DNA from 2 places in the Photobacterium sp. GSS17 genome. Region 1 is predicted to be linked to the other one. Evidence: riboswitches for the same ligand, from Rfam matches in the RefSeq annotation. Region 1 holds a riboswitch; the other holds the start of a gene.
What was found. Region 1 has a riboswitch for cyclic di-GMP ahead of PGW97_RS06330 (TfoX/Sxy family DNA transformation protein). Riboswitches for the same ligand answer to the same signal wherever they lie in the genome.
Positions count from the first base shown of each region.

Region 1 (6,034 bases):
TCAGCGAACGTACTTACAGCCAGCTTGGCAGTGTGGAAGCCTTGCTGCAAAAAATGCCTATGCTGGCAGCCACGCCTGCAGGACAGAATCAAGCCGTTGTGACCATTGATGGTACAGCATTGATTGGCGGACTCGGGATACAAAGCCTGAATGAAGCAGAACGCCTCAACCGCGAATTTTATCCTCAGTCATTCTGAGTCACCCTCAACCTACCCTGAGTCATTTTCCCGAGTAGTACACAACATGCAGTTACAACGACTCCCAACCCGCGTGGTCTTTCCGGCTGGTCTGGCTTTGCTGACAATGACGCTGATCGTCTCAATGACGGTCGGCCCAATGGCAATCAGCGTCAAGGACAGCCTCCATGCGCTTCTGCCGTGGCAGACCGAACTGCCGACTCATATCAGTATGGTCATTCAGCAAATTCGCCTGCCCCGAACCCTGATGGGAATTGCCGTCGGTGCCATTCTGGCGCTGTGTGGTGCTGTGATGCAGGGGTTGTTCCGCAACCCGCTGGCTGACCCGGGCATCATTGGGGTATCCGGCGGAGCAAGCCTGGGGGCCGCAGTCGGAATCGTGCTTTTTGCCCCGCTTGCCGCCCTTTCCCCCTACCTGCTCACACTGGGCACAGTGCCCGTGCTCGCTTTTCTGGGCGGCACTGCCACAACGTACCTGGTATACACTTTGGGAACCGATAAAAATGGCACATCCGTCACCGTCATGTTACTGGCTGGGGTTGCTATTGGCGCGCTGTCCGGCGCAGCACTGGGCCTGATGAACTACTATGCCGATGATCAGGCACTGCGAGATCTGTCATTGTGGACATTAGGCTCACTGGCTGGCGCAACCTGGCCCAGCATCGCTCTGGCCTATATGACGCTGGCGCTGCTGATTGTTCTTTTTGATCGCCATGCCAACGCCCTGAATGCCTTTTTGCTGGGAGAAGCAGAAGCTCGTCACCTGGGTGTTAACGTCCAGCACCTGAAACGCAGCCTGATTCTGCTTTGTGCCGCTGGCGTCGGAGTGGCCGTTTCCCTGACCGGGGTGATCGGTTTTGTTGGCCTGATTGTTCCCCATATTTGTCGAATGCTGATCGGGCCGAACCACAAAACCCTGCTTCCGCTGTCCGCTTTGCTTGGCGCTTTACTGCTCCTGATTGCTGACATGCTGGCGCGCGTTGTCGCGGCACCGTCAGAGCTTCCTGTTGGCATCATCACCGCGTTAATTGGCGCGCCATTTTTCATCACACTGTTAGTTAAGCAAAAGGGCAAACTGTCATGAGTGACAATCCAACAACCGTGAACGCTTCGTCCTTTGCACGCCAGCCAGCAGATTCGGCCAACCGCTCGTCTTTGGTAACAAAGCCAATTGTGGTAACAGAGCCCGTAGCAGTCAGCGTCACGGGTTTGAACCTCAGTCTGGGCGACAAAGTGATTCTGGACGACTTCTCGATCGACATTCGCTCAGGCGAGCTGACTGCACTGTTAGGCCCCAACGGCGCAGGGAAAAGTACCCTGCTGAAAGTTCTGTGTGGTGAACGGAGCGTGCCAGGGGAAATCTGCTATTTCGGCCGCAACCGACAAAACTGGCCACCCCATCAGCTGGCTCAGCATCTCGGCATCCTGCCGCAGCACAGCAGTCTGACATTTGCCTTCACGGCTGAAGAAGTGGTGGCTCTGGGGGCTTTGCCTCTCAATATCTCGCAGGCCCGTACCCGAAAAATTGCCAGTGAAAAAATGGCGCAGGTAGACGTGACTGCCCTGTCTTCACGTCTGTACCCGACCTTATCCGGCGGAGAAAAACAGCGGGTTCATTTTGCCCGCGTGCTGACACAATTAAGTCAGGCGGGCGAACAGTGCGTTCTGATGCTTGATGAACCGACCTCAGCGTTAGATCTGGCGCATCAGCACAACACGTTACGCGTCGCCAGAGACATGGCTCGGGCCGGCGCGGCGGTCATCGTCGTCATCCATGATCTGAACCTTGCTGCTCAGTACGCTGACCGGTTAGTTATCATGAACAACGGCAAAATCCAGGCAGATGGTAGCCCGCAGCATGCGTTAAGCGAATCGCTCATTGAAACCGTATATGGCTGGCCGGTATGCATCAGCCACCACCCGGTCGACGGCTACCCTGTCGTGTTACCGGCCGGTGAAAACGCAGACAGAAAAAAGGCAGAAAACAGAGCCGCTATTACTATCAATCAAACCTCGTGAAGCAGAGTGATAACGCCGCTTCAAGTGAAAAGACCACGGTTTTATAAGAGCGGAAACATCGTTGATTGAGCGAAATTAGTACCGGTTGTCGCGCAGCAAGCACAACCGGTATTTTTATTCCATGCAAACTGATTTATTGCAGGATATTAAATTTGTTTCAAATCAAGTTATTACCATAACAATAAATTGCAGCGTAGAGCCTTGTTACAAGCAAAATATTGATAACTGTCAATTAATATCCATGACTTTGGCCAGAAACATTGCACTATTGGCCACACTCAGTAAAATGTGATCGCAAGCGATTAAACAATGCAAATGATCCATGCAACGCGTTTTATTAGCGCGGGTACGATTTTTTGTTATCAGAGATGAAGCCGCCCGTTCGAGATGCGGCCTTTTGGCGTTTCTGGTAATTCCACCTAACAGAATAGTGAATGGCATCCCTGACATCGCAACTCATCACTGTCCTCTTAGGTAATGCATTCAATTTAAAGGTCTGCGGACCCATTCACTAGAAGAATAACTATGGCAACGATTAAAGATGTTGCACGTATGGCTGGTGTTTCAACCACCACCGTTTCACACGTGATCAACAAAACACGCTTCGTGGCTGAAGCAACACAGAAGAAAGTTCTCGCGGCGGTTGAAGAGCTGAACTACGCACCAAGTGCCGTAGCACGAAGCCTGAAGTGCAATACAACCCGCACCATCGGCATGCTGGTAACCAAATCGACCAACCCGTTTTTCGCTGAAGTTGTCCACGGCGTTGAAGAATATTGCTACGGTGAAGGCTATACGCTGATTCTGTGTAACACCGAAGGTAACCTGGAAAAGCAAAGAGATTACCTGCGTATGCTGGCCGAAAAACGGGTAGATGGCCTGCTGGTGATGTGTTCGGATCTTGACGAGCAACTATTGGAACTGCTGGAGCGCCAGAAAGATCTGCCGATGGTGATCATGGACTGGGGTCCGGAAAGCCCGCACACCGATAAAATTCAGGACAATGCTGAACTTGGCGGCTACGTGGCAACCAAATTCTTTATTGAGCACGGTCATAAGGAAATTGGCTGTCTGACTGGCCACGCAGAAAAAGCGGCCTGTCGCGAACGCCTGAAAGGTTTCCGCAAGGCAATGACAGAAGCCGGACTAGACATCAATGAAGACTGGATTCTGGAAGGTGACTTCGAATGTGAATCTGCGGTAAAAGCGGCCAACACATTTATGGCAATGGAAAAGCGTCCAACCGCGATTTTCTGCTTCAATGACATCATGGCGATGGGCATGATCAGTACATTTGAGCAAGCCGGTATCCGTGTACCTGACGATATGTCGATCATTGGCTACGATAACATCGACCTGGCACCGTATTTTTCACCGCCACTGACCACGATCCACCAGCCTAAACGCCGTTTGGGTAAGAGTGCGGTTGAGATTCTGATGGATCGCGTGAAGAACAAAGAACACGAGCATCAGGTTTTTGAAATGATACCAGAACTGGTCGTTCGCAAATCAGTGCGTAACCTGAACAGCTGATATGCATAACTTGATGACAAATGTATGACAAACCGGAGATTTTTATCTCCGGTTTTTTTGTACCACTTTTGACTTAAACAGTAATAAATTCACAACATTAGAAGTATATCACTATAAAAATTGTGAGATATTACTGGGAGCAATATCACACTTTAAAAGTTGGGAGCAAGTTCAAAATAATCTTCTGAGATATGCTTTAGGTGTCACGAACAAGGCAAACCTATCGAAAGGTAGGGACGCAAAGCTTCCGGCCTAAGAGTAGGCAGTTTTATTTTTAAAGCAGTCAACTTATGGTAGCGGGGTTGCCGATGGATATAGCAGATAACATCAGGAAATAATTTCACTTTTCCCTGACAGTTCGTTTTACAACTCTGCTATTCTTGAATCCTCGCTCGTTGTTAGGTGACCTAGTAACAATTCACCGAGAAGACGCATGGACAAACCAGTACTCAAAGATTCATTACGCCTTTTTAATAATTTCGATAACGTCAAATCACGCTCAATGTTTGGCGGCTTTGGCATATTTTCTGGCGAAACAATGTTTGCACTCGTGGTAAATGACAAACTGCATTTACGGGCGAATGCCGACAATGAAAAGGAATATAAATCCGCAGGAATGAAACCTTATGTATATAAGAAACGTGGCTTTCCTGTTGTAACCAAACATTATGCCATTCCTGAAGAGTGGTGGGACGATACTGATAAAATTCTGGCTCAGGCGAAATTGTCTTTATCTGCCGCTAAAGCAGATAAAGAAATAAAAAATAACACCTCTCCCAATCGAATCAAAGATTTACCCAATCTTCGCCTGGCGAATGAGAGGATGTTGAAAAAAGCCGGAATAACCACAGTGGATGAGCTGTACGAAGCCGGTGCCCTGAATGCGTATAAAGCGCTACAGAGCACTCATGAAGGCGAAGTAAGTATCGACTTACTGTGGGCTTTGGAAGGAGCAATCAGTGGCAAGCACTGGTCTGTTATCCCGAAAGAGCGGCGCTCAGAACTTCTTGCGAAATTAAGTTAATCGCAACCTAACACATATAAAAGAGATCTTCGGATCTCTTTTTTATTCCCAACATATTTTTGGCTCTGCAATGACAGAATAATGTCATTCCCTGTCAAACATTGAATTAACTCACAAAGCTGCTTATTAATTCGGCAACACACTTTTATTCAATGAGGGCAATTGTAGAATTAGCCGGATGTAAAACACCGGAGGTTATATGAACTATTCCCAACCTTTCCCAGGACAAAATGAACAGATGTTCAAGGATAAGTTTGGCAAATGGCCACGCCTGATGCGAGCGGTGGTTCTTATTAGCCTGCTTCCGCCTGTGGTTGTCTATTTATTGGTCAGCCAACAAGTGGCTTCACCGGTGGCTATGCATGATGTGTTACTGTCGATTACCGTGTTAAACGTCACTTTATTCGTCTGGGGACTACTCCTCAAAATCCGCGCTAGAAAGTATTGGTATCGTAATTACCATATTGGTAAAACCATGTTGTTGTCTGTCGCCCCGATTATCGCTTGTGGCTATATTCTGATCACCGATGCACCAAGCAGTCGCAATCAGGTGGCTAACCAGCCGCAATCCATTCCTGTACGAATTTCCATCGATCAATCCTGATTTCTGCTATTTTCATTAGCGACTGAAATTTTTTACCTCTTTATCAGGTCTTTGTCTGATATTTACCGATAAAATGATCCATGATCTTTATATTGGACTCAGACAGTTACACGACACACCGACGAAAAAGAGGTTCCTGTGCGTATTTCGGCTAAAAAGCGTTACTCCGTTCTGATCAGACCCCTGCTCTGGCTCCAACAGCGGCACTTCGGCAAAGTGCTGAATCCTGCTTTACTGTGGGGTAGACGTCCGCCTTTATTTTGGCTGGTCGCCGGATTTTTTGGTTATCTGGATCGCCGTTCTTCTCCCCTCTCCCCGGTGATTCGCTCGCTGGTGTGTGTCCGGGTCTCCCAACTCAATGATTGTGCCTTCTGTGTCGATGCCAACGGCATGCGACTGGCAGAACGTTGCCAGTCTGTCGAGAAAATCAAAGCGCTGGCACATTGGCAACAAAGTGAGCATTTTGATGAATGTGAACATGCCGTTCTGACCTATGTGGAAGCCGTCACTGTCACCGGGCAACGAGTCACGGATTCCATGCTGGTTAGTCTTAAACAGTGGTTCGACGAAGATGCCTTAGTAGAGCTCACTGCCCTGATTGCCTTCCAGAACTTGTCGGCCAAGTTCAATACTGCGCTGGATGTACCAGAGCAAGGC
Region 1 is NZ_CP117517.1:1,430,782-1,436,815, reverse strand. Features, by position in the region: gene PGW97_RS06350 (heme/hemin ABC transporter substrate-binding protein) at 1-197, shown strand, start outside; gene PGW97_RS06345 (FecCD family ABC transporter permease) at 244-1,281, shown strand; gene PGW97_RS06340 (heme ABC transporter ATP-binding protein) at 1,278-2,216, shown strand; gene purR (HTH-type transcriptional repressor PurR) at 2,742-3,749, shown strand; cyclic di-GMP riboswitch class I at 3,953-4,059, shown strand; gene PGW97_RS06330 (TfoX/Sxy family DNA transformation protein) at 4,183-4,773, shown strand; gene PGW97_RS06325 (hypothetical protein) at 4,973-5,377, shown strand; gene PGW97_RS06320 (carboxymuconolactone decarboxylase family protein) at 5,516-6,034, shown strand, end outside.

Region 2 (6,034 bases), 1.0 Mb from region 1:
AGACAGTACCTGAATGGCTTCAATCGCAGCCGCTGCGCCTTGCTCAGCAGACAGACCCTCAACGTTAACACCCATGGCTTTTGCCACATCTGTCAGACGCTCAGGACACACCTGCGCGTTATAGCGCTGAACGTGTGGTAGCAATACGGCATTACATACACCGTGAGGCAGGTCGTAGAAACCACCCAGTTGGTGCGCCATTGCATGAACGTAACCCAGAGAAGCATTATTGAACGCCATACCAGCCATGAACTGGGCATACGCCATTTGTTCACGCGCTTCCAGATTCTGGCCATCTTTCACTGCAGTACGCAGGTTGGCCTGAATCAGTTCAATGGCTTTAACCGCAACAGCATCAGTGATTGGCGTTGCAGCTGTCGACACGTACGCTTCGATGGCGTGCGTCAGCGCGTCCATACCCGTTGCCGCCGTCAGTGAAGCCGGTTTCGCCAGCATCAGCTCAGGATCGTTCACTGACATCAGCGGCGTGGTGTGCTTGTCAACGATCGCCATCTTGATGTGGCGCGCTTCATCAGTGATGATACAAAAACGCGTCATTTCCGATGCAGTACCCGCCGTGGTGTTAATGGCAACTAGCGGCAACTGTGGTTTGGCCGAACGGTCAACACCTTCGTAGTCAGCAATTTTGCCACCATTCGCTGCAACCAGCGCAATCCCTTTCGCACAATCGTGCGGTGAACCGCCACCCAGTGAAATAACAAAGTCACAGCCGCCTGCTTTCAACAGCTCAAGGCCTGCTTCAACGTTGTTAATGGTTGGGTTTGGTTGTGTCCCGTCGAAAACAACAGACTCAACATTTCGCTCTGCCAGCAGGTCAGCAACTTGCTTAACCATGCCAATTTGGCTGAGAATTTTGTCAGTGACGATCAATGCTTTTTTAAAGCCATGACCTTTAATTGCATCCGCCGCTTCAGTCAGGCAGCCAGCGCCCATGAGGTTTACTGTAGGAATAAAGAACGCAGTGCTCATTTATAATTCTCCATAATTATCAAATACTCATTACTTTAGCTTACCAACGGCCAAGAGACTGATTGGCTTAGATCAAGCTACCTGTAATCAGTCTTGTGTAACTCCAGCGGGGTAGAAGCTACCACCAAATTAATGTGCAACAAATTGATCTTGAGCAAGGTATTCAAGTTGCCGAGATATGCAACCAAATTAATTTGAAGCGGATCACTAATCCCGTTTAAAACAGGATTCATTGTTTTTTACTGTAAACACTGACTTTCCTGTCATTGACGTTTCATACTGATTTTCGTGAACTTTCAGGTATAAAAAAGCGCCGGACTGTGCCAGCGCTTTTCTCTGAATTTCAGCGGTTGATTACAGTTTCAACCAGGCATCCTGCCAGTTCGAACCATAACCCGGCTCATAATGTGAGGCCGAATTGATGTTACACCATCCGCCTTCCGGAAATGGCCGACATTGGTATGTGCTGCCGTCCCGGCTCAGCACCACGGTTTTACCCGGCTCGTAACTGCCAATATTGTCGGGGTAAACAAAATCGTATTCGCTTGGTTCACTTGGCTCAACAGGATCCGGCGGGATCACTTCACCGTCGCGAATATCCAGGGCATAACGGTAATCACGGTTAGTCACATACACCTGATTGCCGTACAGATCGGATTGATCAAACCAGATCTCTCCGGTTGGTTGCAGCATCCCCAACTGCGTGATTGCGTGGTACTGCTCATTGACCTTTAGTGCCAGTTCATACGACCACAGATGGACGCTCTGATTGGCAGCCGTTACAGGAAGCGTAACTTCAACCACCTCCTGCCCTGAACCATCAAAAATACGGAACAGCACCTGATCACCAACCTGAGCCTCCAACCCCTGCGGGATCAACGCGCCCAAAGGCTGCCATTCAACTGGCAGTGCGTCACCGTCGAAACGGATATCACTGCAGTTATAGAATCCCTCCCCGGCGGCATCATCCCGCTGCCAGCGTGTCAGCAGAGTCGCATCTCCAGAACGGCCTGCTGGCAGTGTCACGTTCATCACATAGTAATCCTGACCGTCTATCTGGGTTTTCGCGATATTGCCGTGTTTGGCAATCAGCTCGACATCGTCCCAAGCCAAGCGGCTGTGCGCCGCATTGTAAGACGGTTTAGACAGGTAAATTTCCCAGAAACTCGGGTTGTGCGGTGCCGTAGCACGAAACTTGAGCTGAAACGTCTCACCGGATTGCATTGCAGTCCGCTGCCATTGGCCTGAGGCAACCCCCATGCCGCTCTTTTTGGGATCCGAGCCATAACAGAGCTGCCCGTCAGCAACCACAGCCTTCACGGCATTCAAGTCGGTGTAGTCCGCCACATTGGCAGAGAACTCATGATTCTGAACAAATGGATAGGCGCCGGATTCCTGAAAAATGGCCCGACATGCCTGGTTCGGAATGCCAGAGCCGTCTGTCGGCCAGTAATACCCGCCATCTTCTACGCAAAACATTTGCCGGGCTTTGGGAAAATCGGTGTAGCCGTGCGCACTGACCTGTAACGGAATCAAGGCCATCACCGTAGCGGCGCTCAATGATAAGGAAAAACGTTTTTTCATGATGTGCTTCCAGTTAATTCGTTGGGAAGCCAGCTATGTGAAGAAAGCCGTGCTTTCTTAATCAGGTAGCCCCGCTGCCATAAAGCACAGCGACAAGTAACCACGCCGGATAGCGTATGAATAGTCGTGCAATCTGCGCTTGTTAGGCCGGTGGCTTTGCGTCGAACCCTTTCAGATTCTTTGCCTTTAGCTGACCGCACTAGTTATAGTGATTTTTCCTGTCAGAACAATTCCCTACGACAACTCTGGAAGGGTGATCCCGTTCTCTTTATCAATGGCGTTTCGTCCTTATTGTGAGCTTCCTTGTTTACGCCTTACCTGTCATTCGATCAATGCCCCGCCTTCCAGTTCGAAATCGCTGACAAACACATCGGCCTGCCCCACCGATACCCCCAAAGCTTTCAGCAGAGGATCAACCACCTCCGTCACCACCGGCATCAACACATCATGCAAAATAGCGGGAAGCAGCACACTGTCTATCAGGCTTAATGCCAAGTTAAGTACATTCAGCAGACTCCCCAGAAGACCACCAAGCAAGCCTCCTAACAAACCTTTATCAACGTCTTCACCCGTGTCAGCGGTTTTCAAATTGGCAGACAAGGTTGCCCCGGATACGGTCTCAGACAAGGTGCCGGAAGCTACCTGCGCGTATTGTTTGGGCAGCATATCGGTAGCAGTCAAGCGCTCACTGTGAGGCTGAAATGCCGCCGATGCATTCGGAAAACTGGCCCCGACTTCTACCGCCAGCAAATCTGAATACAGCGCCGGAATATCAACCACAACCGAGAACGGCTGACTGATATCACCGAAATCGTCGGCATTGCCTTCTGCCCCACCATCACCAACGAAAATCGTTGCCACCGAGGGTTTGGTAGCAAAATCAAACGTGACGGTATGTTGCTGACTCCACTGACAGCCAGACACATCCAGCAGCCGGGTTTCGGCTTCTGCTGCCACAACCTTGACCCCAAGGACACTGCTTTTCACCGTAATAATCCCCAGATCCAGACTGCTCAGCAGACTCAACGCATTAACCTTTAAATCCAGCTCTATTTGGGCGGTTTTTACCGCGTTAACGAACCCGTCATTTTCCTGAGATGGCAGCAACCCCATTTTAAATTGCGGCGGCTGCGTCACTGTCAGACGGATTTCCGTTAACGGTGCCAACAGTGATGCCAGATCCAGCTCACCTCCCGCCAATGACAAGGTACGGCTGTCGAGATTGACCGCAGCCAGCACAGATGCGTAAACAAGATCATATAAAGACAGGCTGGCAGCGAGCGCCGCTTGATGAATAGCCACTATTTCACTGTCATCACTCCCGTTGGCCAGCGTCAGAAATCCGTTCAGGGTGATTAACGGCAGGGAAGACACACTGGCCACACTACGGATCTGGGAAAGAGCCTGACCGGCTTCTGACGTCGCTCCAACTTGGGTGATCAACACGTCTATCAGCTGCGCGATAGACAACTCTTTGACCAGCAACTGATCGAGTTGTTGTTCCAGCGAGTCGCCACCCAGCGGCTCCTCTTGATTCATTGCAGCAACCAAGGTTCCCAGTCCGATTCGGGTGTTGACCAGCTCATCATACGACACCAGTGTCAGGTTTCCGCCCAGTGCCGCGCCGAGAATGGAATTGGTCAACCCGACATTGACCAGCGTTGAGCCAACGCCGAAACCGACTTTCGCTTTTTTATTGATCCCCGCCTGAGCTGACAAGGTGATCATCTGGGCGTCAGAAGAGTCAGAAAGCAGACGGGGAAACAGACTGGCAGCCACCTTTTTGCTGATGGTCACCCGCGCGGCGTCCTGAAATGCGCTCTTAGTACCGGTCTCGATCACCCAGTGATTATCGTGAATACTGGCTGTGCCGACATCAACCCGATAACTGGCACTACTGGTGTCAAAGCCATTCGCCGCCAGAACCGATTTAGCCGTCGCTTCCATGGCACTTTTCTGGCTGACTCCGTGGAGATAACAACCGCTTCGCCCCAGACTTAATGCCGCAAGATCAGCCTGTTGCTGCAGTCGTCGTTGTTCCCAGAACAATCGCCCGGTATCGACTGCCAGCGCTAAAAATACGGCCATTGCTATCATCAGCAGAATAAGCCCGCTCCCGACAGCTCCCTGCTGCCGCTTTCTGATACCACCACCGATGCGCACCGACATATTGGTATCCTTCCTAGCTGCCGCCCATAGAATCAGATATAAATTTGGCCGGAATGGGGGTGGTAAAACTGTTCAGCATTCGCTGCTCAGTCTGCTCGGCAGCCTGCGGCAACACCGCATCGTTATATTCTGTCGCCAGCTTGCCGCTCGCCTGCAGTTCGAGCCATATCTGCGTCGTGGTTTTAGGGCGCTGTATTGGCACCAAACCCGCCTCGTGATAAGAGCCCGAGCCCCTCACTGGCACGTATTCCGGGCGCGCAGCATTCAATGTGCTTTTTTCTTGCGGAGGTTCTTGCCGAGATTTTTGCTGAGGCTTTTGCTGAAACGTTTGTCCTGCTTCAGCCCTGATTGTCGGGCTGACTGCTGTCGTACCCAGTAAAAACACCACCAACAGGGCATCAACCAGACGGCCCAAGATATGATCCCCACCAGTGATACGGTGTATGCCTTTTGTCATTGCCAAGCCTCCTGCGTCAGTAACGAATAACCACGCTTGCTCACCGAAGTGCCACCTTCGCGGCTTGCCGGATCCTGGTTCAGATCCAATGGCCGAAACCGGGCAATGGCCGCCAGCATGTCCTGCTGATCCTGCTCGGCCCAGCGATAGCGCTGTGCCAGGGTCTCAGCCTGCGCCGTTCGGTGGGTCTTGAGCAGTAAAAACCATAAATTTCTGGCTGCGGTCTGATGGTCTGGGTTAAGTTCCAGCGCGGTGCGCAGTTCATCATAAGCCAGACTATCCTGACCAGTTACCAGCATCAGAAAGCCCAGATCATTGCGGATGTTCGCTGAGACAGGAGACACTCTGGCTGCTTTTTCCAGTAGCTTCACAGCCGGGGATACCTTGCCCTGATAGGCCGCAATCAACCCGAGGCCGTGATAGGCTTTGCCACTCAGGCAGGTATCCACCAGTCGGGTATATAAGGGTTCGGCATCCGCCCACTTGCCGAGCTTACGATAACTGTCTGCCTGCATCAGCAGACTGTCGGGCGATGAGTCCGGTAACACCGCCAGTTCCGCCAGCGCAGAGTAATACTGGCCTTTCTGAATTTGCTGCTGGATCAGAGAAAGCGACATGCCTTCTCCGGCAGAAATCTGCTGACCACATGCCCCGACCGGCTTGGTCATGCTGGCCTGAGTGTCTGCAGGTTTTCCGGCGCATCCGGTTAATCCCACCAGGCCTGTCACCATGAAGATCGTTGCCAGCCGCAGCGATTTAAGTTTGCGGCAATTCAAAATACAGGGTTGCATTTCCATCCTGCCTCCATGCTGATAATCACGGCTCTCAGAGCAT
Region 2 is NZ_CP117517.1:2,474,059-2,480,092, forward strand. Features, by position in the region: gene yiaY (L-threonine dehydrogenase) at 1-990, opposite strand, end outside; gene PGW97_RS11030 (lytic polysaccharide monooxygenase) at 1,345-2,574, opposite strand; cyclic di-GMP riboswitch class I at 2,636-2,769, opposite strand; gene PGW97_RS11035 (pilus assembly protein TadG-related protein) at 2,896-4,743, opposite strand; gene PGW97_RS11040 (DUF3613 domain-containing protein) at 4,757-5,200, opposite strand; gene PGW97_RS11045 (tetratricopeptide repeat protein) at 5,197-5,997, opposite strand.
Region 2: linked by a shared signal. The riboswitch ahead of PGW97_RS11030 (lytic polysaccharide monooxygenase) and the one ahead of PGW97_RS06330 (TfoX/Sxy family DNA transformation protein) in region 1 are both predicted to bind cyclic di-GMP.